2 linked regions of the Halioglobus japonicus genome follow. The protein of the gene in region 2 interacts with the protein of the main gene of each other region in a pairwise test. Links are inferred from orthologs where the notes say so. Each region holds a gene or a part of one and is shown on either strand. Other genes may lie near its edges. The genes, in order: BST95_RS11035 and def.

Region 1 (8,472 bases), 1.8 Mb from region 2 along the record:
TGGCGCGGGAAAATTTCGGCTGTGGCTCCAGTCGTGAGCACGCCCCATGGGCGCTGGAAGATTATGGCTTCCGCTGCATTATTGCGCCGAGCTTTGCCGACATTTTCTACAACAACTGCTTCAAGAACGGCGTGTTGCCTGTGCGGCTTGACGAAGACATTGTGGCGCGCCTGTTTGATGAAATGTATGCCCAGGAGGGCTATGAGCTCACCATCGATCTCGAACAGCAGCAGGTGGTGACACCCGGTGGGGAGCGCTTTGGGTTTGAGGTGGATGAGTTCCGCCGCCACTGCCTGCTCAATGGGCTCGACGATATTGGTCTGACGCTGGAGAGTGCGGATGCGATTCGCGCCTACGAAGAGCGCACGCGCAAATCCTCTCCATGGTTGTTTGACGTTATCAAGTAATTTAACGCGATCGATGATCGCGATCTGCAGCGGCGGCGTGCGAATGTGAATGCCTGCCGCTGATGAACGATTCAAGGTAGTAATATGAGTAAAAAAGTACTGGTACTTCCTGGCGACTATATTGGGCCGGAAATCATGGCTGAGGCCGTGAAGGTCCTGAATACTGTTGACGCGCGTTTCGGCCTGGGGCTGGAGCTTGAGTACGGTTTGCTGGGTGGTGCTGCGATCGATGAAACCGGTGTGCCGCTTCCCGATGCCACGCTGGAGCGGGCCCGGGAAGTCGACGCTATTTTGTTGGGCGCCGTGGGCGGGCCCAAGTGGGACAATGTAGAGCGCCACCTGCGGCCCGAGCGCGGCCTGCTGGGAATTCGCTCGCAGTTGGGCCTGTTTGCCAACCTGCGTCCCGCCATCCTGTATCCACAGCTGGCGGATGCCTCCAGTCTCAAACCGGAGATTGTGTCTGGTCTCGACATTCTTATCGTGCGCGAGCTCACCGGTGGCATCTACTTCGGTGAGCCCCGCGGTATTCGCGAACTCGAGAATGGTGAGCGCGAGGGCTATAACACCTACAAGTACAGCGAATCTGAGATTCGTCGCATTGGCCGCCAGGCCTTCGAGGCGGCGCGCAAACGCGGTAAGAAGCTGTGCAGCGTCGACAAGGCGAATGTACTCGAGGCGACAGTGCTGTGGCGTGAAATCATGGACGAGCTGGCGCCGGAGTACCCCGACGTAGAACTCTCCCATATGTATGTCGACAATGCGGCGATGCAGTTGGTGATGCGACCCAAGCAGTTTGACGTGGTGGTTACCGGCAACATGTTCGGCGACATCCTGTCTGACACCGCCGCCATGCTCACCGGCTCGATTGGTATGTTGCCGTCTGCCTCCCTCGATAAAGATGGGCGGGGCATGTACGAGCCCTGTCACGGCTCGGCGCCTGATATTGCAGGGGAGGGCAAGGCCAACCCGCTGGCGACGATTCTCTCCGCTGCCATGATGCTGCGTTACACACTTGGTAGTGCCGAGGCAGCTGATGCGATTGAAGCGGCGGTCAGCAAGGTCCTCGACGCCGGCCTGCGCACCCCGGATATTCATTCCGAGGGGACGCATTTGGTGGGAACGGTAGAAATGGGCGAGGCTGTAGTCACAGCGCTCGCCAGCGAATAGATTTGGAGTAATTCAATGGCAGATCAATATGATGTAGCAGTGGTCGGCGCCACCGGAGCGGTGGGCGAGGCCATGATCGAAATTTTGGAGCAGCGCGACTTTCCGGTCCGCAATCTCTATCCGCTGGCGAGCAGCCGTTCCGCCGGCAAGACCATTATGTTCAAGGGCAGCCCGGTGACCGTTACCGATCTGGCCGAGTTCGATTTCAGCCAGGCCCAGATCGGTCTGTTCTCTGCCGGCGGCAGTATTTCCGAGAAGTACGCGCCCATCGCGGCGGCCGCTGGCTGTGTGGTCGTCGACAATACCTCGCATTTTCGACGCGACGACGATATTCCGCTGATTGTTCCAGAGGTGAATATTGAGGCGCTGGCGGGCTACACCACCCGCAATATCATCGCCAACCCCAATTGCTCGACCATCCAGATGCTGGTGGCCCTCAAGCCCATTTACGATGCGGTGGGTATCGAGCGGATTAACGTATGCACCTACCAGGCGGTGTCGGGCACTGGCAAGGAAGCGATTGAGGAACTGGCGTCACAGACAGCCCGCTTGCTCAATGGCCAAGAGGCTGAGTGTGAGGTCTATCCCAAGCAGATCGCTTTCAATGTGCTGCCTCATATCGATACTTTCCAGGACAACGGCTACACCCGCGAAGAAATGAAAATGGTCTGGGAAACCCAGAAGATTTTCGGCGACCACAGCATTCAGGTGAATCCCACCTGTGTGCGTGTGCCGGTCTTCTTTGGTCACTCAGAGGCCGTTCATATTGAGACGGTCGATGAAATCAGCGCAGCACAGGCGCGCGAGCTGCTCGAAAATGCGCCTGGTGTCCAGGTGATGGACGAGCGTGCCGACGGGGGTTATCCCACGGCGGTGGGGGACAGCGCCGGCACCGATCCAGTGTTCGTGGGGCGCATTCGGGAGGATATTTCCCATCCCCGCGGCCTGAACCTCTGGGTGGTGGCTGATAATGTGCGCAAAGGCGCAGCGCTCAATAGCGTGCAAATTGCCGAGGCGCTGATTACAACCTACCTTGATTAATGCCTGTAATTCACTGATACTCAGGGATAATTCGGTATTTTTGGTGCATGGAGGCACGGTCCCCCCAGACGCTCAGCGTACTTCAGAAAAGTCGAGAAAATACTTTTTAGGATGGGGGATTTCCAGCACGATACGTTAGTATTACATCGTAGGGGTCCGGCCAGGGGAGGTCGGTGTTTATGTGCAGGAAAAATAATAAGGCGTCGGAGTATGGCTCGTAGGATTGGTGCTGTCGTTTTCTCTCTTGGGTGTCTGCATGCGAGCTTTTCGTATGCGGTGGGTCTTGGTGACCTGACGCTCGAGTCATTTCTCAATGAGCCGCTCAAGGCCCAGGTAGAAGTTCTCAACACGGACGGCCTCAATGAGGACCAGATCCGCATCCGGCTCGCAACGCGCGAAGACTTTGATCGCATGGGTGTTGAGCGGGCCTACTTCCTGACCGGTATCGAGTTCGACGTGCGGTTCAATGCGCGCGGCGAGGCTGTCATTTTGCTCAGCTCCGAGGACCCGGTGCTCGAACCCTATCTCGATTTCATTGTAGAAGCGCGCTGGCCTACTGGCCGTTTGCTGCGTGAATACACGGTTCTGGTTGATCCGCCCTTGTTTGACGCCTCCAGCCAAGTGGTATCTGCCTCTGCGCGTGTTGAGGAAGAAGAGGGCATCCCCGCCCCGGATTCGCCCGAAAAAAAAACACAAGACCCGGCCGCCACTAGCGGAACCCGGGTAGATGTAAAGAAAAAGTCCCAGCTCGCGCCGGGTGACATGCCCCAGCGCGATTTCAATGCCGAGGCCGCCGGTTCGCCGCTGAGTGGCTCGCGCTACATGATTTCCAGGGACGATACGCTCTGGGAAATCGCCTCCGCAGCCAAGCCCAGCGGTACGACCATCCATCAGACTATGCTGGACATTCAGCGTCTGAACCCCAACGCCTTTATCGACGGTAATATCAACCGCATCAAGGCCGGATACATTATCTATCTGCCCACCGAAGACGATATCAGCTCGCAGGATCTCTCCACGGCGCTGGCTGAGGTCAAGCAGCAGAATGAGGACTGGGAGGCTGGCCGCGCCAGCGCACCGATCAGCTCCGGACCCAGCCTGCGGATATCCGCTGACCCTGTAGAAGAGTCGTCGGCCACGGCTGACCAGAGCTATTCCCCTTCCTCTTCTGCGGCAACTGATGCGCAAGTGGCCGCCGATATGGATCGCGCTGAACTCGAAGGTGAAGTTGAAGACCTCGAACAGCAGGTCGATACACTGGAGCGTATCGTCAGCCTTAAAGACGACCAGATCGCTGCCTTGCAACAGGCACTGACCGAGGCCGGCGTTGATGCCGAGGATAGCGTCGATGCCCTGGCGTCAGACGATGGCCTTGCTATGGAAGACGGCATGGACATGGCCGACGCCGATGACAGCGGCGTTGTCGATGCCGGGTTTGATGATACCGGCTCTGACGATGTCACGGCGGTTGATGCTGCCTCTGATGCCGATGACGCGGTTTCAGTTGATGACACTGCAGCTGATGCGGTAGAGCCCGCGGTTGCGGCCGAGCCTGTGGCTGCAGCACCCAAGCCCGAAAAAACTATTCCAAAATCCAAGCCTGCTCCCAAGCCCAAGAAAGAAGAGAGCGGCCTGCTGAGCTACCTGTTGTATGGTCTGGGCGCGCTGATTCTGGCCGGACTGGCATTCTTCTTCGTGCGTCGTCGCAAGGCGGATGAAGAGCCCACGGTTACTGTGTCTGCAGAGTCTGACAAGGCTTTTGCGGCTGTTGAGCTCAAGGAGCAGCCCGTCGAAGCCCCCGTTGTCGAGGAGCCTGTCGCTGAGCCGGCGCCGGTCGCCGACGAGGCCGCCGCGGAAGACGGCACTCGCGGCTATGGCGAACGTAAACACGACGGTTACGCCTCCGACGTGGATGCAGGTGACGCCCTCGCCGAAGCTGACATTTATATCGCTTACGGTCGCTACCCCCAGGCCATTGATCTGCTCAAGACCGCCATTACCAGTGAGCCTGCCAATGCGGCCTACCGCCTGAAGCTGGTCGAGCTTCTGCTGCAGACCGGCGATCGTCCCGCTGCCGAAGCCCAGATCGCGGAGCTGGAGAGCATGGGTGATGCGGGCAGTGCAGAGCAGGCGCGCGCCATGCTGTCTGGTACCAGTGACGACATGTCTGAGCCGCCTGCTGGCCTCGCCGAAGAAGTGGAGTCGGGCGAAGACGACTTTGCAGGCCTCGAAATCGAAGACAGTCTGGATATCGACGATCTCGATCTGACCTCCGACTTTGACGACGACGTGATCGGCGATGACGAAGACGACGAAGACCTGGTAATCGCCGCTGAGGCAAATACCATGTCCACCAAGCTCGACCTCGCCCGTGCCTACATGGATATGGGCGACGAGGACGGCGCTCGCCAGATTCTCGAAGAGGTGGTTGCCGAAGGCAGCGACGAACAGAAGACCGAAGCCAGCGGGCTGCTGGAGCGCCTTGGCTGATCCATTCCCCGGCCTGTCGGCAGAGACCCTGCCGGCAGGCACTCGTATAGCCTGTCGGGTCGAATATAACGGCGCGAACTACAACGGCTGGCAAACACAACCCCATCTTGATGTCACCACGGTTCAGCAGGAGCTGGAACGCGGCCTGACCAGTGTTGCGGGCGAGCCCGTGCGCGTGCACTGTGCCGGCCGCACGGATACGGGCGTGCACGGGCATTGTCAGATCGTCCATTTTGATGCTCCTGTACCGCGCCCGCCCAAGTCCTGGGTGTTGGGGGCCAATGCCTCGATGGCGCGGGATGTCCGGGTGCACTGGGCGTTGCCGGTAGAGAAGGAGTTTCACGCGCGTTTCTCGGCGACGGCACGACGCTATCGCTACGTGATTGCCAATGCTCTGGTCCGGCCCGCCATGCTCGGCGGGCAGGTCACCTGGCAGCGTCGGCCGTTGGATGAGGCCATTATGCACAGCGAGGCCCAGGCATTGCTCGGCGAGCGTGATTTCTCGACATTTCGGGCCGCAGCGTGTCAGTCCACCACGCCGATGCGGAATATGATGGACATCAGTGTGTCGCGCCGCGGGCAGCTGGTGGTCATCGACCTCCAGGCGAATGCATTTCTCCACCACATGGTGCGCAATATCGCCGGTTCACTGATGGCCGTGGGCAGCGGGAGGCAGTCAGCCGGTTGGATCGCCGAGCTGATGGAGGGGCGGGATCGCACCGTGGCAGCTGACACTGCGCCGCCCGATGGTCTGTATCTGGTAGATGTGACATATCCTGGACACTTCGGTCTGCCTCAAACGCCCTATGGTCCGTTAATCCTAGGCGCGTAGCGGGTTTCACGTACAGACAGGGGGGTGGGGCATCTGCTATCATGTCCGTCTGTTTTTTTGCCGGTGTTCAGGTCCTGTTTTGTCTCGCACGCGTATCAAAATCTGCGGTATCACTCGGCCGGAGGATGCGCGTGTTGCTGTTGCCAGCGGCGCCGACGCCCTCGGTCTGGTTTTCTATGCTGAGAGCCCCAGGGGAGTGTCCCTTGAGCAGGCGCAAGCGGTGGCGCGCGAGGTTCCGCCTTTCGTCACCCTGGTGGGCCTGTTTGTAAACCACGACGCTGAATTTGTCGCTCGCTGCGCTGCCGAGTTGCCCCTGGGCTTGCTGCAGTTCCACGGTGACGAGTCACCGGCGTTCTGTCGCCAGTTTGAGCGGCCGTGGATAAAAGCTCTGCGTGTGCGCCCCGACTCAGATATTGCAGCCTATTGCGATGCCTGTGCCGGAGCGCTCGGGATATTACTCGACGCGTGGAAAGACGGCGTGCCCGGTGGTACCGGAGAGAGTTTTGACTGGGATCTGATAGGCAGTGGCCTGTCGTTGCCGGTGGTATTGGCAGGCGGTTTAAAGCCCGCCAATGTGGGACAGGCGATCACCACCGTACGTCCTTTTGCGGTCGATGTCAGTGGTGGCGTGGAAGCGGCGCCCGGCGAGAAAGACCCGGTCAAAATTCGTGAATTTATTGCGGCGGCCCAGGCTGCCGATCACATTGAGCAAACCTGAATGAGTAGTGATGCTGTTATGAATGACTTTGCCTCAGTACCGGACGGCGATGGCCGCTTCGGCGTGTACGGCGGCAAGTTCGTTGCCGAAACCCTGATGTCGGCGCTGGACGAGCTCGAAGCCCTTTACGAAAAGCTGAAAGACGACGATGCGTTTATCGCTGAGCTGGATGCGGACCTCGCCCATTACGTGGGCCGTCCCTCACCGCTTTACGAAGCCAGCCGGCTGTCTGACAAGGTCGGCGGCGCGCGCATCTGGCTGAAGCGAGAAGATCTCAACCATACTGGCGCCCACAAGGTGAACAATACGGTTGGTCAGGCACTGCTGGCCAAACACATGGGCAAAAAGCGTGTTATCGCAGAAACCGGTGCAGGTCAGCACGGTGTTGCGACGGCTACGATTGCAGCGCGCCTCGGGCTGGAATGCCAGGTGTTTATGGGTGAGGAAGATGTTCGTCGCCAGGCCCTGAATGTCTATCGCATGAAGCTATTGGGTGCTGAAGTGATTCCCGTGACCTCTGGCTCGCGCACGCTCAAGGACGCCATGAACGAAGCCATGCGCGACTGGGTGACCTATGTTGACGAAACATTTTATATTATCGGCACCGTGGCCGGTCCCCATCCTTATCCCATGCTGGTGCGTGACTTCCAGTGCGTCATCGGCCGCGAGGCGCGCGCCCAGTCGCTGGAACAGATTGGCCGCTTGCCCGATGCGCTGGTGGCCTGTGTGGGTGGTGGCTCGAATGCAATAGGCCTGTTCCATCCGTTCCTAGATGATAAAGACGTTGCAATATACGGTGTGGAAGCCGGTGGCCACGGTGTGGCCAGCCAGCAACACGCCGCGCCCCTGACCGCCGGCACCCCTGGCGTGCTGCACGGCAACCGCACTTACCTGATGCAGGATGCCGACGGCCAAATCATGCACACGCACTCGGTATCAGCGGGTCTGGATTACCCCGGCGTGGGCCCGGAGCACTCCTGGCTAAAGGATGTCGGTCGGGTTGAATACGTGGTGGCCGATGACGACGAGGCGCTGGAGGCGTTCCATGCGCTGACGCGTGTGGAAGGTATTATGCCGGCACTGGAAAGCAGTCACGCCATTGCCTATGCCACCAAGCTGGCTCGCGAGCTGGGGCCGGATAAACATATTGTGGTTAACCTGTCCGGTCGTGGTGACAAGGATATTCATACCGTCGCCCAGATCGACGGAATTGAATTTTAAGGAGAAGTTGTAGTGAGTCGTATTGCCGGTTGCTTTGCGCAACTTGCCGAGCAGGGGCGCAAAGCCGTTGTTCCCTATATTGTTGTCGGCGACCCTGGTCTCGAGGTCACGGTTGATGTCATGCACCAGCTCGTTGACAGCGGCGCAGACATTATCGAACTCGGGGTGCCGTTTTCTGACCCCATGTCTGAAGGCCCGGTGATTCAGCTTGCTCACGAGCGCGCGCTGGCAAACGGCGCGAACCTGCGCGATGCACTGGATACAGTGCGCGCGTTTCGCGAGACCAATCAGCACACACCGGTGCTGCTCATGGGCTATGCCAACCCGGTGGAACACATGGGTTACGCGAAATTTGCCGACGCCGCGCAGGCGGCGGGACTGGATGCACTGCTCACGGTTGATATCCCGCCGGAGGAGGTCGAGCAGGTTAACGCTGAATTACAGCGTGTGGGCATGAACAATATCTTTCTGGTTGCCCCGACGACCCCGGATGATCGCCTGCAACGTATCGTCGACCAGGCCAGCGGCTTCGTTTATTACGTCTCCCTGAAAGGCGTCACTGGCGCCGGCCATCTCGATATCGATAACGTCGCTGA
Region 2 (15,979 bases):
GTACCAACCCCGTGGCTGAACTGCCCTCGCTATGGCTGCAGTATCTTCGAATTACCGACAAGGCGAAGCTAGAGGAGGTAGTCGCGAGAGTGGATTCACTGGGGGGCAAGGTGCTGTTGCCAGTCACCGAGCGCCCTTCACAGGGACATATGGCTATTATTGCCGGGCCGTCGGGGGCGGGGATTGGACTGCAGACCTGGGATGACAAGAATACATCGGGGGGAGGCGACGCATGAAAAAGGTACTAAACAGGTTCGGTGCTGCGGCGCTGACTAAAGCGCTGGTCGCCAGCGCACTCTTTCTCTCCATGGGGTCGTTGAGTGGGTGCTCAGATCCTCAGGTTTATGGCAGTGTAGGTATCTCCAGTGGCTATAGCTCCTGGGGAGGCCGAGGCTACGGAAGCGGTATTCACACCAGTATTTCCGTGGGCGGGCGCATTCGATAGGCGTTCCATGTGCCGTTAATCATGTAGGAGCCCCATGATCAAGAACTGGTTGCGGATACAGGACAAAGTACTGAGTGAAACACGCATCTTCACGCTGATGGAGGTGCTCGAGCGTTCTCCCTACAACTCGAGAGAGCACACGTTCTGTGTAATCGACAGTCCCGATTGGGTCAACCTGGTTCCTATAACAGATCAGGGAGAGCTCGTGATGATCAGGCAATATCGGCATGGGAGCCAGCAAGTCACCCTTGAAATCCCCGGGGGGATGATTGACGTGGGTGAAGAGCCTGTCGCTGCTGCCATACGCGAGTGTCGAGAGGAGACCGGGCACATTGTCGATCAAGTCACCTCGCTTGGCGTCCTCAATCCCAACCCAGCGCTGTTTGGCAACAAGCTCCATACGTTTTATGGTCATGTCACTGATGTCGACGACAAAGTCCATGTCAGTGAGACCGAGAGAACAGAAGTGGAATTGGTTCGCATCTCCGACGTGCGCAGATATCTGTTGGACGGAACCATTGATCACGCACTGGTCTGCGCCACCCTCTGGCGGTTTCTAGACCAGGGGAGCGGGGAATAGCGAGTCACTCGCTGTGATTCGATCAAGAGACCCATTGGCCCCATGATCCGGGCATTGATCAACGGGATGTATGGGTTGCTTGTCCTCAGAGGTCGCGCTCATCCAGCATTCATCAAAGATCGAGCAGTAGCAATAGTAAAAAGCAGCGGCGCGACTGTAGATAACTTCCTGCAATTTCAGGGCAAGCTCCTTTTCGTCTGTCTGAAGTACCGTTATCGATTCACCCGGCGCCAGGACCCGACGGCTCACGTTGAACTTGCCGTACTCAATTCCCACCCGGGGCTCGCGGCCCAATACTGTTTCGGTCAATGATTACCAGTCGGTCATGGCTTTGTCGTCGAGCGTGATGAGCATGGACTGCATGCGCGCAGGGCCGACACCGACGTTATCCATGGTCAGGGCGAATTCTGCCGCGTCTTCATTGCTGGAGTAATTAATCGTGTACTGCACTTACGGCCAGACGGAGGCGGCTGTTTGCTGGCGAACTGCCTGTGATTCGTTTAGTGCGGCGTGAAGTGCGGCGGCACCGGTAAAGAAGCCGGCCAGCGACAGGGTCGTCTGCCAGAAGGTGAGTCGTAAGAACGTCCTTTCAATCTGGGCGATCGTGCTGGTGCAGGTTTCTGGCCGTCCCGCCGAGCGCCATGCCGCCATGACCTGGGCCCAGCGCCTAAAACGCGTGTTCAGTACCGACATCGAGGTCTGTGGCCGCTGCGGTGGTTCTGTCAGGGTCATCGCCAGCATTGAGGACCAGGATGTCATCGGTCGAATACTGACTCACCTGCGCCAGTAAAGAACAGGAAACACCGACTCGGCTATTGCTGGTGCCATCGACCAGAGCGCCACCTGGGACGCTGCCTATTTCCGCTGGGAAGGATTCCAGCATCAATATCGATTCCCACTGCCGTAATTTCATCCATCGTCATGCTGTCTTCCCGGGCGTTCACCAGCACGAGGTCACCCACACTTTCACGGATCGCAACCAGCCATAGGCGCTACAAGCCGGTCACTCACCGTCGTAGACCAGCAGGATTTGTTCAGCCGCCGAGCTAGGCCTTGCACGCTTGTTGGCGGAGCTCCCTGTAGGCGAGCGCCGCGGAAAGAACTTCGCCCGGGTCCTGGGGCGGTGCCCAGGAGAGGACTTGAACCTCCACGCCCTTGCGAGCACTAGCACCTGAAGCTAGTCGTTATCTGAGCGGACAACTTCTAGCGGCATACGCTGTTCCGAGTTTTCCTCGCCGGTTTCTTCCGCGGGAGGCAGTTCAATCGCTTCCAGCTTTTCCAGTTCAATATCGGCGTGAATGGGCTCCAGGTCCACCAGCTGCTTGCTGGCTTTGCTGGACAGTTGCCGGAACCGTTCAATCTTACCGTGCAAACCCTGTTGGCCGGCCAGACCCTTAATCGTCTGGTTGTAGTGGTTGTTGGCCGACTGCAGCGTTTTGCCCAGCTTTTGCATACGTTCGGCGACCAGGCAGACCTGGTTATAGATTTCTCCTGCCTTGGTACTGATCTCTCGGGCTTCGCGGTTGCTCTGGTCGATCATCCACAGGTTGGCCACGGTGCGCAAAATCGGCATTAGCGTGGTGTGGGAGACCATGATGACCTGCTGTTGATAGCCGTAGTTGAAGAGATCGCGGTTATGTTTCATGGCCTCGATGTAGGCTGGCTCCACCGGCATGAACATCAATACAAAGTCAGGGCTGTCCAGCCCCGGAAGATTGGCGTAATCCTTCGAAGACAAATCATCGATGTGGTTGCGTACCGCCCGTGCGTGCGCTTCCAGTGCCTGGGCCCGCTCCTCCTCACTCTCGGCGGCGATGGCCCGGTCGTAATCTACCAGCGAAACCTTGCTGTCGATGACCAGGCTTTTACTGTCTGGCAGTTTGATTACAAAGTCAGGCAGGCGCCGCTTGCCCTCGCCATCGGTAAAGCTGGACTGGGTCTCGAAGTGATCGCCCTGGATGAGGCCTGCCAGTTCCAGAGTGCGTTGCAGCTGCGCCTCGCCCCAGTTGCCGGCGGTTTTCTTGTCGCCTTTTAGGGCGGTGGCCAGGTTGGTGGCCTGGGAATTCATCTCCAGACCGATTTCCAGCACCTTTTTGATCTCGGCTTCCAGAGCAGTCTGCCCTTTTACCGATTCGGTATGCACCTCGTTTACCCGGGTTTCAAACTTATTGATCTGATCGCGGAACGGTTTGAGCAACGACTCCAGGGATTCGCGATTGGTGGCGGTGAAGTTCTTGCCTTTGTCTTCGAAAATCTTCTGCGCAAGGCTTTGGAATTCCAGCTTCAGATTGTCGCGGGCGTCGTTGAGCAATTTGATCTGCTCGTCGTGTTGGCTGTCGCGCTCTTCTTGTTGGGTTTTCACTCGGGTGTAGTCGTGTTGCAGGGATTGGTAGCGCTGGTTAAGCGTTTCGAGTTCGCCCTGAGCAGACTCCCAGCGCGCGACGCGCTCGGCCAATTGGCCGCGTACCTGCTCCAGCTCGACACTTTGGCCGGTGGCGCGCTGGGTAGTTTGGCTCAGCTCTGCCTGCAGCTCATCCAGTTGCTCGCGATGGCTGTTGCGCAATCGTTCCGCGGCGCTCTGGCCCCGCAATAGTCCGATGACAAGGCCGATGGCGATGCCACCGACCGCGGAAGCCGCGGCAATAATCAGCAGCTGTTGATCAATCTGTTCCATTGTTCCCCTTCTTTATAAGTGAAGAGTGTAAAGCAAAGAAGGGTTGGGGGTTAGCGGGGCGCGGCAGTCCTGTCGCCAATTCAGGCGGACAGGATGGCGTCGATAGCGCTGGCGAGGTCGTCGTAAATCGGAATGTCGGCCGGGGCGTCAATAGCGACGTCGGGGCTGGCGAGCTGTTGGCGGGTCTTCTCGCCCTTGCCGGTGGTCACCAGTGCCGGGCGGCAACCGTGAGCGCGGCCTGCCTGCAGGTCCTTGAGGCTGTCGCCAATAAACCAGGCGCCACTGGCGCTCTGCCCAAGCTCTGCTTCCATGGCCTTGAGCAGCCCGGTACCCGGCTTGCGACAATCACAGCCTTCGTTGGGCAGGTGGGGGCAGTAGAAGATACCGGCGATGGAGCCGCCCTGTTCTTCGACAAGCTGGCACAGGTGCTGGTGAATTTCTTCCAGGGTGTCGAGGGTAAAGTAGCCACGGCTCAGTCCGGACTGGTTGGTGGCAATGGCCACCTGCAGGCCCGCCTGGCAGGCCCTGGCAATGGCCTCGATGCTGCCGGGGATGGGCTGCCAGTCCTGCAGCGACCGGATGTAGTCATCACTGTCGTGATTAACAACGCCATCGCGGTCGAGTACAAGCAGAGACATAGCGCTTACTTTGCGACAACCAGTTGCGAAATGTCGGCTACATCCAGGAACAGGTCGCGCAGCGACTTGAGCAGGTTGAGGCGGTTATTGCGCAGGGCCTCATCCTCGGCGTTCACCATGACACCGTCAAAGAAGGCGTCTACAGGTTCACGCAGTACGGCCAGGCTGGCCAGTGCTTCACTGTACTTGTCATCGCTGATCAGCTCGCGCGCAGTGCCTTCCAGCCTGCCAAGCTCGGCGGCCAGGGCCTGTTCCGGTGGCTCCGTGAGCAGGTCTTCGTCGATTGCGCCGAAGCTGTGGTCGGCATCCAGCTTACCCAGGATATTCGACACCCGTTTGTTCGCCGCCGCGAGGGCAGCAGCTTCGGGCAGCTGGCTGAACGCGTGTACGGCGTGTACCCGGCGCTGAATATCCAGTGGCTTGCTGAGGTTGCGCGCGCTAACGGCCTTGAACACTTCAACCGGAATGCTCTCTTCCTCATACCAGGCGCGGAAGCGTTCAATCATGTAATCCAGCACCTGTTCCGTGGTGCCTTCGGCAATCACACTGTCGGGATAACCGGCAGCTGCCAGGGTCAGGCATTCGCGCAGGTCCAGATCGAAATTCTTCTCGACGATAATCCGCAGCACAGCTAATGACGCGCGGCGTAGTGCAAAGGGATCCTTCGAGCCTGTGGGCGGCTGGCCGATACCAAAGATACCCACCAGGGTGTCGAGGCGGTCAGCCAGTCCGAGTGCGCAGGCCGTGGCCGTTTCGGGCAGGCGGTCGCCGGCAAACTTTGGCCAGTACTGTTGTGCCAGCGCCGAGGCTACATCGGCGGCCTCGCCATCGTGGGCCGCATAGTAGGAACCGGCGATGCCCTGCATGTCCGAGAATTCCAGAACCATTTCGGTCACCAGGTCGGTCTTGCTCAGCAGGGCCGCGCGTTCGGCCTGATCGCGGGGAGCGCCAATCTGCTCGGCGAGGGCGCCGGCCAGGGCCTGCACGCGTCGCGATTTGTCTGCCACCGTGCCCAGCTTGTTCTGGAAGACAATATTCTCGAGCTTCTCGAGGCGGCTTTCCAGTGTGTTCTTCTTATCCGTTTCGAAGAAGAAGGCAGCGTCGGCCAGGCGCGGACGAATGACTCGTTCGTTGCCTGCGATCACCTGTACCGGGTCGTTGCTCTCGATATTGGACAGGGTAATGAAGTTGGGTTTGAGCGCCCCGTCGGCGTCGACCAGATGGAAGTACTTCTGGTGCTCTTTCATGGAGGACACGAGCGCTTCGGCGGGCACTTCCAGGAAGCGTTCTTCGAAGGAGCCGGTGAGCGCCACCGGCCATTCCACCAGTCCTGTTACTTCATCCAGCAGGTCGGGGTCGATCACCGCAGTGGCGTTGAGCGCACTGGCTTCAACTTCTACCTGATCGCGAATCATTTGCTGGCGCTCGTCGAAGTTGGCGACCACGTAGGCAGCCTTCAGTGTGTCCACGTAGTCTTCCGGCCGCGCCAGGGTGATGTCGCCGCTGGAATGGAAGCGGTGGCCGCGGGTGACATTGCCTGTTGGCAAGCCCAGCACCTCGCCGTGATCGGCGTTGTCGCCCAGCATGGCGACGATCCAGTGCACAGGGCGCACGAATTCGACCCGGCTGGCGCCCCAGCGCATGCGCTTGGGAATCGGCAGGGCGGCGATGGACTCATTGATAATGTCGTTCAGACAGGATGAGGTCTCAATACCGGGCTCGGTTTTACGCAGGCCCAGGCGCACGCCTTTGGGCGTGTCGATTTCCGCCAGTGCCTCGGGTTCAACGCCCTGCTTGCGCGCAAAGCCAGCGGCCGCTGGCGTCCAGTTGCCGTCGGCGTCTTTGGCGCGGTCGGCTGGCGGTCCCAGCAGTTCGATGTCTTTGTCAGCACCCTTTGTCTGCACCCTGTCGATCAGTACCGCGAGGCGGCGGGGTGATGCAAACCACTGTACTTCGCCGTGTTCCAACTCGCGCTGGGCCAGCCCCATCACGATGCCGTCGCGAAATGCCAGCCCCAGGGATTTCAGTGCTTTAGGCGGCAGCTCTTCGGTGCCGAGCTCTATCAGCAGCGTCTCGGTAGTCATGCGCTTGCCTCCGCTTCAATACGATCGAGCACTTCCTTGCGAATGCCCTCCTCCGCCATGGGAAAGCCCAGGGCTGCACGGGCATCGAAATAGGCCTGGGCCACTTCCCGGGCGAGGGTCCGCACCCGCAGAATGAAGCGCTGGCGCTCGGTCACCGAAATGGCGTGGCGCGCATCCAGCAGGTTGAAGGTGTGGGATGCTTTCATGACCATTTCATAGGCAGGCAGCGGCAGGCTTTTCTCAACCAGCCGCAGCGCTTCTTTCTCACAGTGGTCGAAAAAGCCGAACAGTTGCTCGACGTCTGCTTCTTCGAAGTTATAGCGCGACATTTCCACTTCGTTCTGGTGGAACACATCGCCGTAAGTGACTTTGCCCGCAGGCCCGTCGGCCCACACCAGATCGTAAATGCTGTTAACGCCCTGCAGGTACATGGCGATGCGCTCAATACCGTAGGTAATTTCGCCGGTGACCGGGTAGCACTCAATACCGCCGGCCTGCTGGAAATAGGTGAACTGGGTCACTTCCATGCCGTTGAGCCAGACTTCCCAGCCAAGCCCCCAGGCGCCGAGGGTGGGCGATTCCCAGTTGTCTTCCACAAAGCGGATGTCGTGGATCGCGGTGTCGACGCCCAGGGCCGCCAGCGATTCCAGATACAGTTGCTGGAATTCGGCGGGCGATGGCTTCATGACGACCTGAAACTGGTAGTAGTGCTGCAGGCGGTTGGGGTTTTCACCGTAGCGGCCGTCGGTGGGGCGGCGGCTGGGCTGCACATAGGCGGCGTTCCAGCTTTCGGGGCCCACGGCGCGCAGGAAGGTTGCGGGGTGGAATGTACCTGCGCCAACTTCCATGTCCAGCGGCTGCAGGACGACGCAGCCCTGGTCGGCCCAGAACTGCTGCAGGTTCAAGATAATCTCTTGAAATGTAGGGATTTTTTCAGGCTGATTTGCCACGGGAATACCTGTGAGCGGGTGTCAAAAAGCCGGCTATTATACAGCCTCTTTTGTCGGCATAATACGCGCTTTGCCCGAAAGTGAAATTCTCCCATGAATGGCATTAAAGTGGCCCTGGTGAAACTGCTGCTGCACTTCTGTGCGCTGTTGCCCCTTGCCTGGGCGCGAGCTCTTGGCCGGTTGGCAGTATCGCTGTACTGGCCCTTTGGCGGCCGCAGCCGCAAAGTGACCGAGCGCAATATCGAACTCGCCTTCCCCGATCTCACCGCATCTGAACAGCAGGCGATGGCGCTGGCCAGCCTGCGCGAAACCGGTGCCCTGGCAGCGGAAATGGGCCATGTCTGGTTGCGCCCCTGGAACTATGTGCAGGGCTTGATGGTCAGTGTGGAGGGCGATGCGTTGATAACCGATGCCCAGGCACAGGGCCGCGGGGTAATTGTACTGGCCCCGCACCTGGGCAACTGGGAGATGATAGGCCTGCATGCGGGGACCCTGGGTAGCATGGTGTCGCTGTATGAACCGCCCAAATTGGAAGCGATTGGGCCGATGATTGAGAACGCCCGCCAGCGGGCCGGCGCCACGCTGGTGCCCACCGACAGTCGCGGCCTCGTGAAACTGTTGCGCAGCGTAAAGGGCGGCAAAATCTCCGGCATTCTTCCCGATCAGGCCCCGCGAGATCTGGCCTCCGGGGAGAATATTTCTTTTATGGGAATTGAGTGCTTCACGCCGACGCTCGCCAACAACATGATTCGGCGCACGGGGGCGCTGGCGGTATTTGGATTTGCCGAGCGAGTGCCAGGCGGATTTGCGCTGCGCTACTTCGCCGCAGAAGACGCCATCTACGATGAGGACAATGCCATTTCTCTGGCCGCGCTTAATCGGGGTGTCGAGAAATGCCTGCGCCACTGCGACACGCAGTACCAGTGGGAATACAAACGATTCCGGGTGCGGCCGAAGAACGGCCCCGGGGTATACGACGATTTATAGCAGCCTTCCAGGCAGCTGACAGGAACAACCATGTTTTACGGAAAACTGATTGGCGGTGTACTCGGCCTTCTGGTGCTGGGACCGCTAGGGCTGTTGATCGGCCTGTTCGTGGGCCACTTGTTCGACAAGGGCCTGTGGCAAACCCTGCGCTTTGCATCGCCTGAAAATATTGCCCGCATCAAGCAGAGCTTTTTCGAGTCCACTTTCCTGTTGTCCGGATACATGGCCAAAGCGGACGGCCATATCTCCCAGCAGGAAATCGATCACACGGAAATGGTGATCTCGCAAATGGGCCTGTCTGCGGAGCAGCGCAAGCGGGCGATTGAACTGTTTCGCGAGGGATCGGCTGCCAACTTTCAGCCCGAGCCCGTGATATCACGCTTTCTTGAAGCCACCGGTGGTCAGCAGCAGCTCAAGCAGACGCTGCTTTTCTTCCAGATTTCACTGGCCATGGCAGACCAGGCACTGGACGATGCCGAGCGCGATGCACTCAACCGCATTGCCACGCTGCTGGGGTTCACCCGCGCCCAGTTGGAGCAGATGTTGCGCATGGCCCAGGCGCAGGGTCACTTCCATGGGCACGGCGGTGCTGCGGGCCCCGAGCCCGGTACTACCCTGGAAGACGCCTACGAGGCGCTGGGTGTTAGCAAGGACGTGGACGACAAGAGCCTCAAGCGTGCCTATCGCAAACTGATGAGCGAAAACCACCCTGACAAACTGATCGCCCAGGGCGTGCCGGAAGACATGGTGAAAATGGCCACCGAAAAGTCGCAGGATATTCAGGCGGCCTACGAAATGATCAAGAAATCGCGCGGCATGAAATAAGCGCGCCAGCGCAGACTTAGACCCGCCAGAACATCGGGGTGAATAACACCAGCAGGGTAAAGACCTCAAGGCGGCCCAGCAGCATGGTAAAACACAGAATGGCTTTGGCGGTATCGGAAATCGACGAGTAGTTGGCCGCCACCTCACCCAGGCCCGGCCCCAGATTGTTTATGGCCGCTGCCACCGCTGAAAACGCGGTGGTAAAGTCCAGCCCGGTCGCCATTAACAGCAGCATGATGATAATAAAGCTCGTTGTGTATACCGCGAAGAAGCTCCATACCGCACTGACCACAGACGCTTCTACCCGACGCCTGCCGACCTTGAGCGGAATAATCGCATTGGGGTGAATCAGCTGTTTCATCTCGCGCACGCCCTGCTTGTAGATCAGCATGATGCGCATGGCCTTCATGCCACCGCCGGTTGAGCCTACACAGCCCCCCATAAACGAGAACATCAGCAGCATGACCGGCAAGAAGGAAGGCCAGTGGGCGAAGTCCTGGGTGGCGAAGCCGGTGGTGGTGGTAATGGAGATCGCCTGGAAAATGCCGTGGACAACGGCATCCGATGCAACCAGGACTTCACTGATAATCAGATAGGCGCAGGTGATTGCGACACAGATCAACAGTACGGCGGAGAAAAACCGGGTCTCGGAGTCCTTGCGGTAGGGGGCGATATTGCGGCGCCGCCAGAAGATAAAGTGCAGTCCGAAATTAATCGCTGAGATATACATAAACAGGCTGCATATCATCAGAATGGTATTACTCTCGAAGTAGCCCATGCTGGCGTCGTGGGTCGAAAAGCCACCAATGGCCACGGTGGACAGGGCGTGCGCGATGGCGTCGAACGCGGTCATACCGGCAGCCCAGTAACACACCGCGCAAACAATGGTCAGCGACACGTAAACAATGGCCAGCGCTTTGGCGGTTTCGGTAATGCGCGGCGTCAGCTTGCTGTCTTTGGAAGGCCCGGGTGTCTCAGCCTTGTAAAGCTGCATGCCACCAATGCCGAGCATCGGCAGTACTGCCACCGCCACCACGATAATCCCGATGCCGCCCATCCACTGCAGGAGCTGACGATAAATCAGAATTGACTGCGGCAGTGTATCCAGGCCGACGATAACCGTTGCACCGGTGGTGGTCAGGCCGGAAATAGATTCGAAAATCGCTTCGGTGGTACTCAGATGCAGGCTGTCGGTCAGTGCAAAGGGCAGCGCACCGAACAGGCCCAGTACGCTCCAGAACAGGGAGGTGATGAGAAAGCCATCGCGAATACGCAGCTCGTGTCGGGCGTTCATTACCGGGACCCAGATGGCGAGCCCGGCAAAAAAGGTGATCGACAGTGCCATCAGGAACCCGGTGGCAGTGTTGTCGTCGCTCAGTAGTGCCAGTAGCAATGGCACCAGCATGGTGCTCGAAAACAGCATGAGCAAAATGCCGAGAATGCGCATTGAGACCGAGAGGTGCATTCAGAAGAACCCGAAACCCACGGCAAACAATTTCTCTATCGCACTGATTTTGCGCCGGTCTACGAGGAATAGAATCACGTGGTCGTCCGTCTCGACTACCATGTGGCCATGGGCGATGAGCACTTCTTCGCCACGAACAATGGCGCCAATGGTTACGCCTTCCGGGAGCGGGATCTCGTCGAGGCGTCGACCTACCACTTTGCTCGAGTAGGCGTCGCCGTGGGCGGTGACTTCGATCGCTTCTGCGGCGCCGCGGCGCAGCGAATGCACGTTGCTGATGTCGCCGCGCCGCACATGTGTCAGCAGGCTGCCAATGGTGATCTGCTGGGGTGAAATCGCGATGTCGATTTCATCGCCCACCAGTTCGGCATAGGCGGCATTGGTAATCAGGGTGATGACTTTTTTGGCGCCCATACGCTTGGCCAGCATTGACATCATGATATTGGATTCGTCGTTGTTGGTGAGTGCGCAGAACACGTCGGTGGCTTCGATATTTTCCTGGTACAACAGCTGTGGCTCGGATGCGCTGCCGTTGAGCACAATGGTGTGCTTGAGTCGTTCCGATAACACCTTACAGCGGTCGTAGGATTGCTCGATGACCTTGACCTGATACTGGTCCTCGATGGACAGGGCCAGGGTGGCACCGATGTTGCCGCCGCCAGCAATCATCACCCGTTTGTAGGGTTTGTCGACTTTGCGCATCTCGGCCATGACTGCCCGAATATTTTCCCGGGCGGCAATGAAGAAGACTTCGTCGTCCGCCTCTACGACCGTCGTCCCCTCGGGCATGATGGCGCGGTCCTGGCGGAAGATCGCCGCCACCCGGGTGTCCACCTTGGGCATGTGGTTGCGAATTTCCTGCAACTCCTGACCGACGATTGGGCCACCGTGGTAAGCGCGCACCGCGACCAACTGCACTTTGCCCTCGGCAAAATCCAGCACCTGCAGCGCGCCGGGGTTGGCGATAAGCTGGCGAATATTCTTGGTGACCAGCTGTTCGGGGCCGATGATGACATCTACAGGGACGTGATCGCGGTTGAACAACTGGTCCTGGTGCGCGAGGTAATTGGGAGAGCGTACCCGGGAAATCTTGGTGGGCGTGTTGAACAGGGAGTGGGCGACCTGGCAGGCCATCATATTGATTTCGTCGGAGTTGGTGACGGCAATCAGCATGTCGGCATCTTCGGCGCCGGCTTTATACAGGGTGTTGGGGTGTGATGCGCCGCCGGTGACGGTGCCGATGTCAAGCCGGTCCTGCAGCGCGCGCAGTTTTCCGCTGTCAGTGTCGACGACAGTAATGTCGTTCTGTTCGTTGGCGAGGTGCTCGGCAAGCGTACCGCCAACCTGGCCTGCACCGAGAATAATAATTTTCATGTCGCGGACGGGGCCCCCCTGAATACGGGGAACAATAAAGAAAAGGGTCGCACAATGTAAGAGCCGCAAATGGCAATTTGCACATCAGGGCAGTGCGCGCCTGGTCAGCTTTTTTGCAGCAGCGTGTAGTAAAGCCCGTCGGGGCCGCCGGGGCTGGGTAGCAACTGGCGACCGTGCTGGGTGGGTTGCCCCCAGTCAACCGCAGGCGCTGCGGCGCTGGCGTCGCTGTGTCTCGCGAGAAACCGCGACACTGTGGCATCGTTTTCGCCACTCATAATGGAACAGGTGGCGTATACCAGCGTGCCCCCCTGACGCAGCAGTGGCCACAGCCCGTCCAGAATGTCTGATTGCTGTTCGCTGAAGCCGTCGATGTCCGTGGTGCGGCGCAGCGACTTCACGTCTGGGTGGCGGCGGATAACACCGGTGGCGGAACAGGGCGCGTCAACCAGAATGCGGTCAAAGGCCTGCTCGCCCAGGTTGGACGGTGGCTGGCGGCCGTCGCCCTCCAGCAGTTCGGCGCCCAGCTCTAATCGTTCGAGGTTTTCCTGAATACGCTGCAGGCGCAACGGGTCAACGTCCATGGCGGTGACGTCAGCGGCGGGCTCGAGCTCCAGCAAGTGCCCGGTTTTACCGCCCGGGCGGCACAGGCATCGAGGATGCGCTCGCCGGCGCGCGGCGCCACCAGCACTGCGGCCATTTGCGCTGCCTCGTCCTGGACACTGACATCCCCGAGTCCGAAGCCCGGCAGTTCGGCCACGTCCATGGGCTTGTCGAGGTAGACAGCGGCAGGGCTGTGTGCGCCCGCTCGGGCTGCGATGCCGGCTTTAACCAGCAAGGCGAGATAGTCCTCACGGCTGCCCCGGCTGAGGTTGATGCGCAGGGTCATGGGCGGTTGTTCGTTGTTGGCTGCGATGATGTCACCAGCCTGTTCGGGCCACTCCTGCATGAGCGCGTCGTAAAGCCACTCGGGGTGTGCGTTGGCGGCCGCGGCAGGCAGGGCTGCTACCAGGGTTTCCCGCTCGCGTTGAAAGCGGCGCAAAATAGCGTTGGTCATACCCTTGGCCCAGTTTTTCTTCAGGCCCCGTGTGGCGGCGACCGTTGCGGATACTGCCGCGTGGTCGGGGATACGGGTTTCCTCGAGCTGGTAAAGTCCGCACATCAGCAGTGCGTGCACGTCGCGATCTTTGTCGCGCAGCGGCTTGTCCAGCATCTGCGCCAGCAGGGCTTCGAGGCGGGGGCACTGCGCAGGGTGCCGTAGCAAAGCTGCTGTAACAGGCCGCGATCGCGGGCGCTGATTTTGTCGAGCATGGCGGGGAGCGCCTGGTTCAGAGAGCGCCCTTCCAGTACGTCGGCGAGCACGCGTGCTGCTCCAACCCGGGTATCCATAGCCATTAGTCGTCTGCCTTGGGCAGCTGGAACTGCTTACCCACACTGAGTATGTCGGCGCTGCCGTTCAGAGCCTGCTCTGCATCAAGCGGTTTGCCGCCGGGCAGTTGCAGGCGTTGGATGGCCAGTTGCCCGGCCCCGCAGTTCACCAGTATGCCGTCGCGGCCGGTGCGTAGAATAGTACCTGGAGGCTCAGACAGCGGTGCATTGCCGGCGGGCGTGGCGGACCAGATCTTTATCCGCTGTCCCTCGAGCATACTGAAGCACACCGGGAAGGGGTTGAAGGCGCGAATGGCGAGGTCGAGCTCCGCGGCACTGCGGGTCCAATCGATTTCGGCCTCGAGTTTGAGAATCTTGTGCGCATAATTGGCCAGGGCGTCGTCCTGTCGCTGGGCGCGCGCCTGGTGGCCGGCCAGGTCGGCCAGTACATCAATCAGCAGGGGTGCGCCGCACTCGGCCAGGGCATCGTGCAGACTGGCAGCGGTAGTCTGCGGGCCGATGTCGACGCTGGCGGTAGCCAGCATGGCCCCTGTGTCGAGGCCGGCATCCATTTGCATAATGGTGGTGCCCGTTTTTGTGTCGCCCGCCTCGATCGCCCGCTGAATCGGTGCGGCACCGCGCCAGCGCGGCAGCAGTGAGGCGTGGACGTTAATGCAGCCGAGCCGCGGCGCCTGCAATACCGCCTCGGGCAGGATCAGCCCATAGGCCACCACAACCATTGCATCGGCGCCAAGGTCGGCCAATTGTTGCTGCGCGTCGGCGTCTCTCAAACTGGCTGGCTGGTAGACGGGAATACCCGCTTCTAGCGCCAGCTTCTTGACCGGGCTGGGCTGTAGCTTCTTGCCCCGCCCTGCCGGTCGGTCAGGTTGGGTATACACCGCAATAAGTTGGTGCTCACTGTCAATAAGTGCCCTTAAATGAGCGGCAGAGAAGTCCGGCGTGCCGGCGAAAATCAGTTTCATGGTGGTGTGCTCAAGCCCGGCGGCGCTGGCTTTTCTCCAGTTTGCTGCGAATACGCTTGCGCTTCAGGGGAGACAGGTAGTCGACGAACAGCTTGCCGTCGAGATGATCAATTTCATGCTGCAGGCAGATGGCCAGCAGGCCGTCGAGCTTTTCTTCAAAGCTGTTGCCGTCGCGGTCCAGGGCGCTCACGCGGATTCGCTGTGGTCGATTGACGGTCTCGTAAAAGCCGGGCACGGAGAGGCAGCCCTCGTCGTACTGGCCTAGCTCGGGGTCGAGGACTTCTACTTCTGGGTTGATGAACACCAGCGGCTCGCTCTGGTCCTCGGACAAGTCCATGACCAGAATGCGCTCGTGCACGTTCACCTGGGTCGCGGCCAGGCCGATGCCGGGCGCGTCGTACATGGTGTCCAACATGTTGTCGATCAGCTGCCGGTGGGTATCGGTTACCTCGGCCACCGGTTCAGCGACAGTGCGCAGGCGGGGGTCGGGAAATTCCAGTATGTCGAGTACTGCCATCAAATCTGCTCTTTTCGGGAATTTTCGGATGCAGGCGGGCTGCGGGAATAATAACATTTACACTTGCCACCAACACATAGCGGCAGCACACTTGATGTAGTGATTATACTGCCTCGGGATATGGGGAGCCTAATGTCGGCTGGAAAATTGCCAATATTGGGTGACTGAGGCTCTGCAGGGATGAAAAAATGAAAACAAGGTCATTCTCGATATTGGTACTGCTGGGGACACTGTTATTCGGTGCCTGGGCGAACGCAGCGGTAGAGCTCAATGAAGATGTGCCCGAGGTTTACATCGTCAAGAAGGGCGACACACTCTGGGGTATTTCCGGCATGTATCTGCGCGAACCCTGGCTGTGGCCAGAGCTGTGGGACGTTAACCCGCAGATCGATAATCCCCACCTGATTTATCCCGGCGATGAACTGTACCTGGTCTGGGTAGACGGCAACCCACGCCTGCGCATGCGCCGGGGCCGTGACGTCAAACTGGATCCCACCATGCGGGTTTCGCCACTGGACCTGGCAATTCCCGTGATTCCGCTGGATGAAATTGGCGCTTTCCTCGCCCGCCATCGGGTTGTCAGTGCTGATGAGCTGAATCAATCTGCCTATGTCGTCTCCGGTGACCAGGGGCATTTGCTGAGCACGCCCGGCGACATCATTTATGGCCGCGGCTACTTCCCTGAAGGCGAACGCGCCTACGGAATTTATCGTGCCGGTGACACCTATCGCGACCCCTTTACCGAAGAATTGCTCGGCTATCAGGCCATGGATATTGGCGGCGCCAAGCTGCTGTCCAGCAACGACGTGCGGGTCACCGAGTTGCGCATCAATCGCGTGACCGAAGAAGTGCGCAATGGCGACCGGCTGCTGCCGCTGGAAGAAAAGGTGCTGGACGCTACGTTCCAGCCGCGCGCACCGGAAGTCGAGATCAAAGATGGTTACATGGTCGCTGTGGACGGTGGCGTCACCCAGATTGGCACTACCGACATCGTGGTGTTGAACAAGGGTGAGCGCGACGGCCTTGAAGTCGGCCACGTACTGGCGATTTACCAGACCGGCGAACTGGTATTCGATAAAGTCGCCCAGGAAA

Evidence for each region.
Region 1: the proteins of def (region 2) and BST95_RS11035 interact in binary tests that used the Escherichia coli proteins (3 or more experiments, as listed by UniProt). The link is inferred for Halioglobus japonicus from one-to-one orthologs.

Annotation. Positions count from the first base shown.
Region 1 is NZ_CP019450.1:2,337,992-2,346,463, forward strand. Bases 629-3,602 are described here. They hold BST95_RS11035 (aspartate-semialdehyde dehydrogenase), read left to right. Parts: upstream 629-1,589; coding sequence 1,590-2,615; downstream 2,616-3,602. Other genes in these bases: leuB (3-isopropylmalate dehydrogenase), read left to right, coding at 629-1,574; BST95_RS11040 (type IV pilus assembly protein FimV), read left to right, coding at 2,826-3,602. Also shown: leuD (3-isopropylmalate dehydratase small subunit), read left to right, coding at 1-407; more of leuB, read left to right, coding at 492-628; more of BST95_RS11040, read left to right, coding at 3,603-5,105; tRNA pseudouridine(38-40) synthase TruA, read left to right, coding at 5,098-5,937; BST95_RS11050 (phosphoribosylanthranilate isomerase), read left to right, coding at 6,017-6,655; trpB (tryptophan synthase subunit beta), read left to right, coding at 6,656-7,876; trpA (tryptophan synthase subunit alpha), read left to right, coding at 7,889-8,472.
Region 2 is NZ_CP019450.1:574,091-590,069, reverse strand. Bases 13,135-15,979 are described here. They hold def (peptide deformylase), read right to left. Parts: upstream 14,888-15,979; coding sequence 14,381-14,887; downstream 13,135-14,380. Other genes in these bases: BST95_RS02765 (LysM peptidoglycan-binding domain-containing protein), read left to right, coding at 15,076-15,979; fmt (methionyl-tRNA formyltransferase), read right to left, coding at 13,414-14,370; BST95_RS20275 (transcription antitermination factor NusB), read right to left, coding at 13,135-13,283. Outside these bases: BST95_RS02845 (VOC family protein), read left to right, coding at 1-236; BST95_RS19580 (hypothetical protein), read left to right, coding at 233-445; BST95_RS02840 (NUDIX hydrolase), read left to right, coding at 480-1,025; BST95_RS19575 (hypothetical protein), read right to left, coding at 1,002-1,334; BST95_RS19570 (hypothetical protein), read right to left, coding at 1,338-1,475; BST95_RS02820 (DNA recombination protein RmuC), read right to left, coding at 2,203-3,699; gmhB (D-glycero-beta-D-manno-heptose 1,7-bisphosphate 7-phosphatase), read right to left, coding at 3,780-4,337; glyS (glycine--tRNA ligase subunit beta), read right to left, coding at 4,343-6,421; glyQ (glycine--tRNA ligase subunit alpha), read right to left, coding at 6,418-7,371; BST95_RS02800 (lysophospholipid acyltransferase family protein), read left to right, coding at 7,465-8,358; co-chaperone DjlA, read left to right, coding at 8,389-9,183; BST95_RS02790 (TrkH family potassium uptake protein), read right to left, coding at 9,200-10,648; Trk system potassium transporter TrkA, read right to left, coding at 10,649-12,022; BST95_RS20280 (16S rRNA (cytosine(967)-C(5))-methyltransferase), read right to left, coding at 12,127-12,639; more of BST95_RS20275, read right to left, coding at 12,549-13,134. UniProt on the Escherichia coli protein: Removes the formyl group from the N-terminal Met of newly synthesized proteins. Requires at least a dipeptide for an efficient rate of reaction. N-terminal L-methionine is a prerequisite for activity but the enzyme has broad specificity at other positions.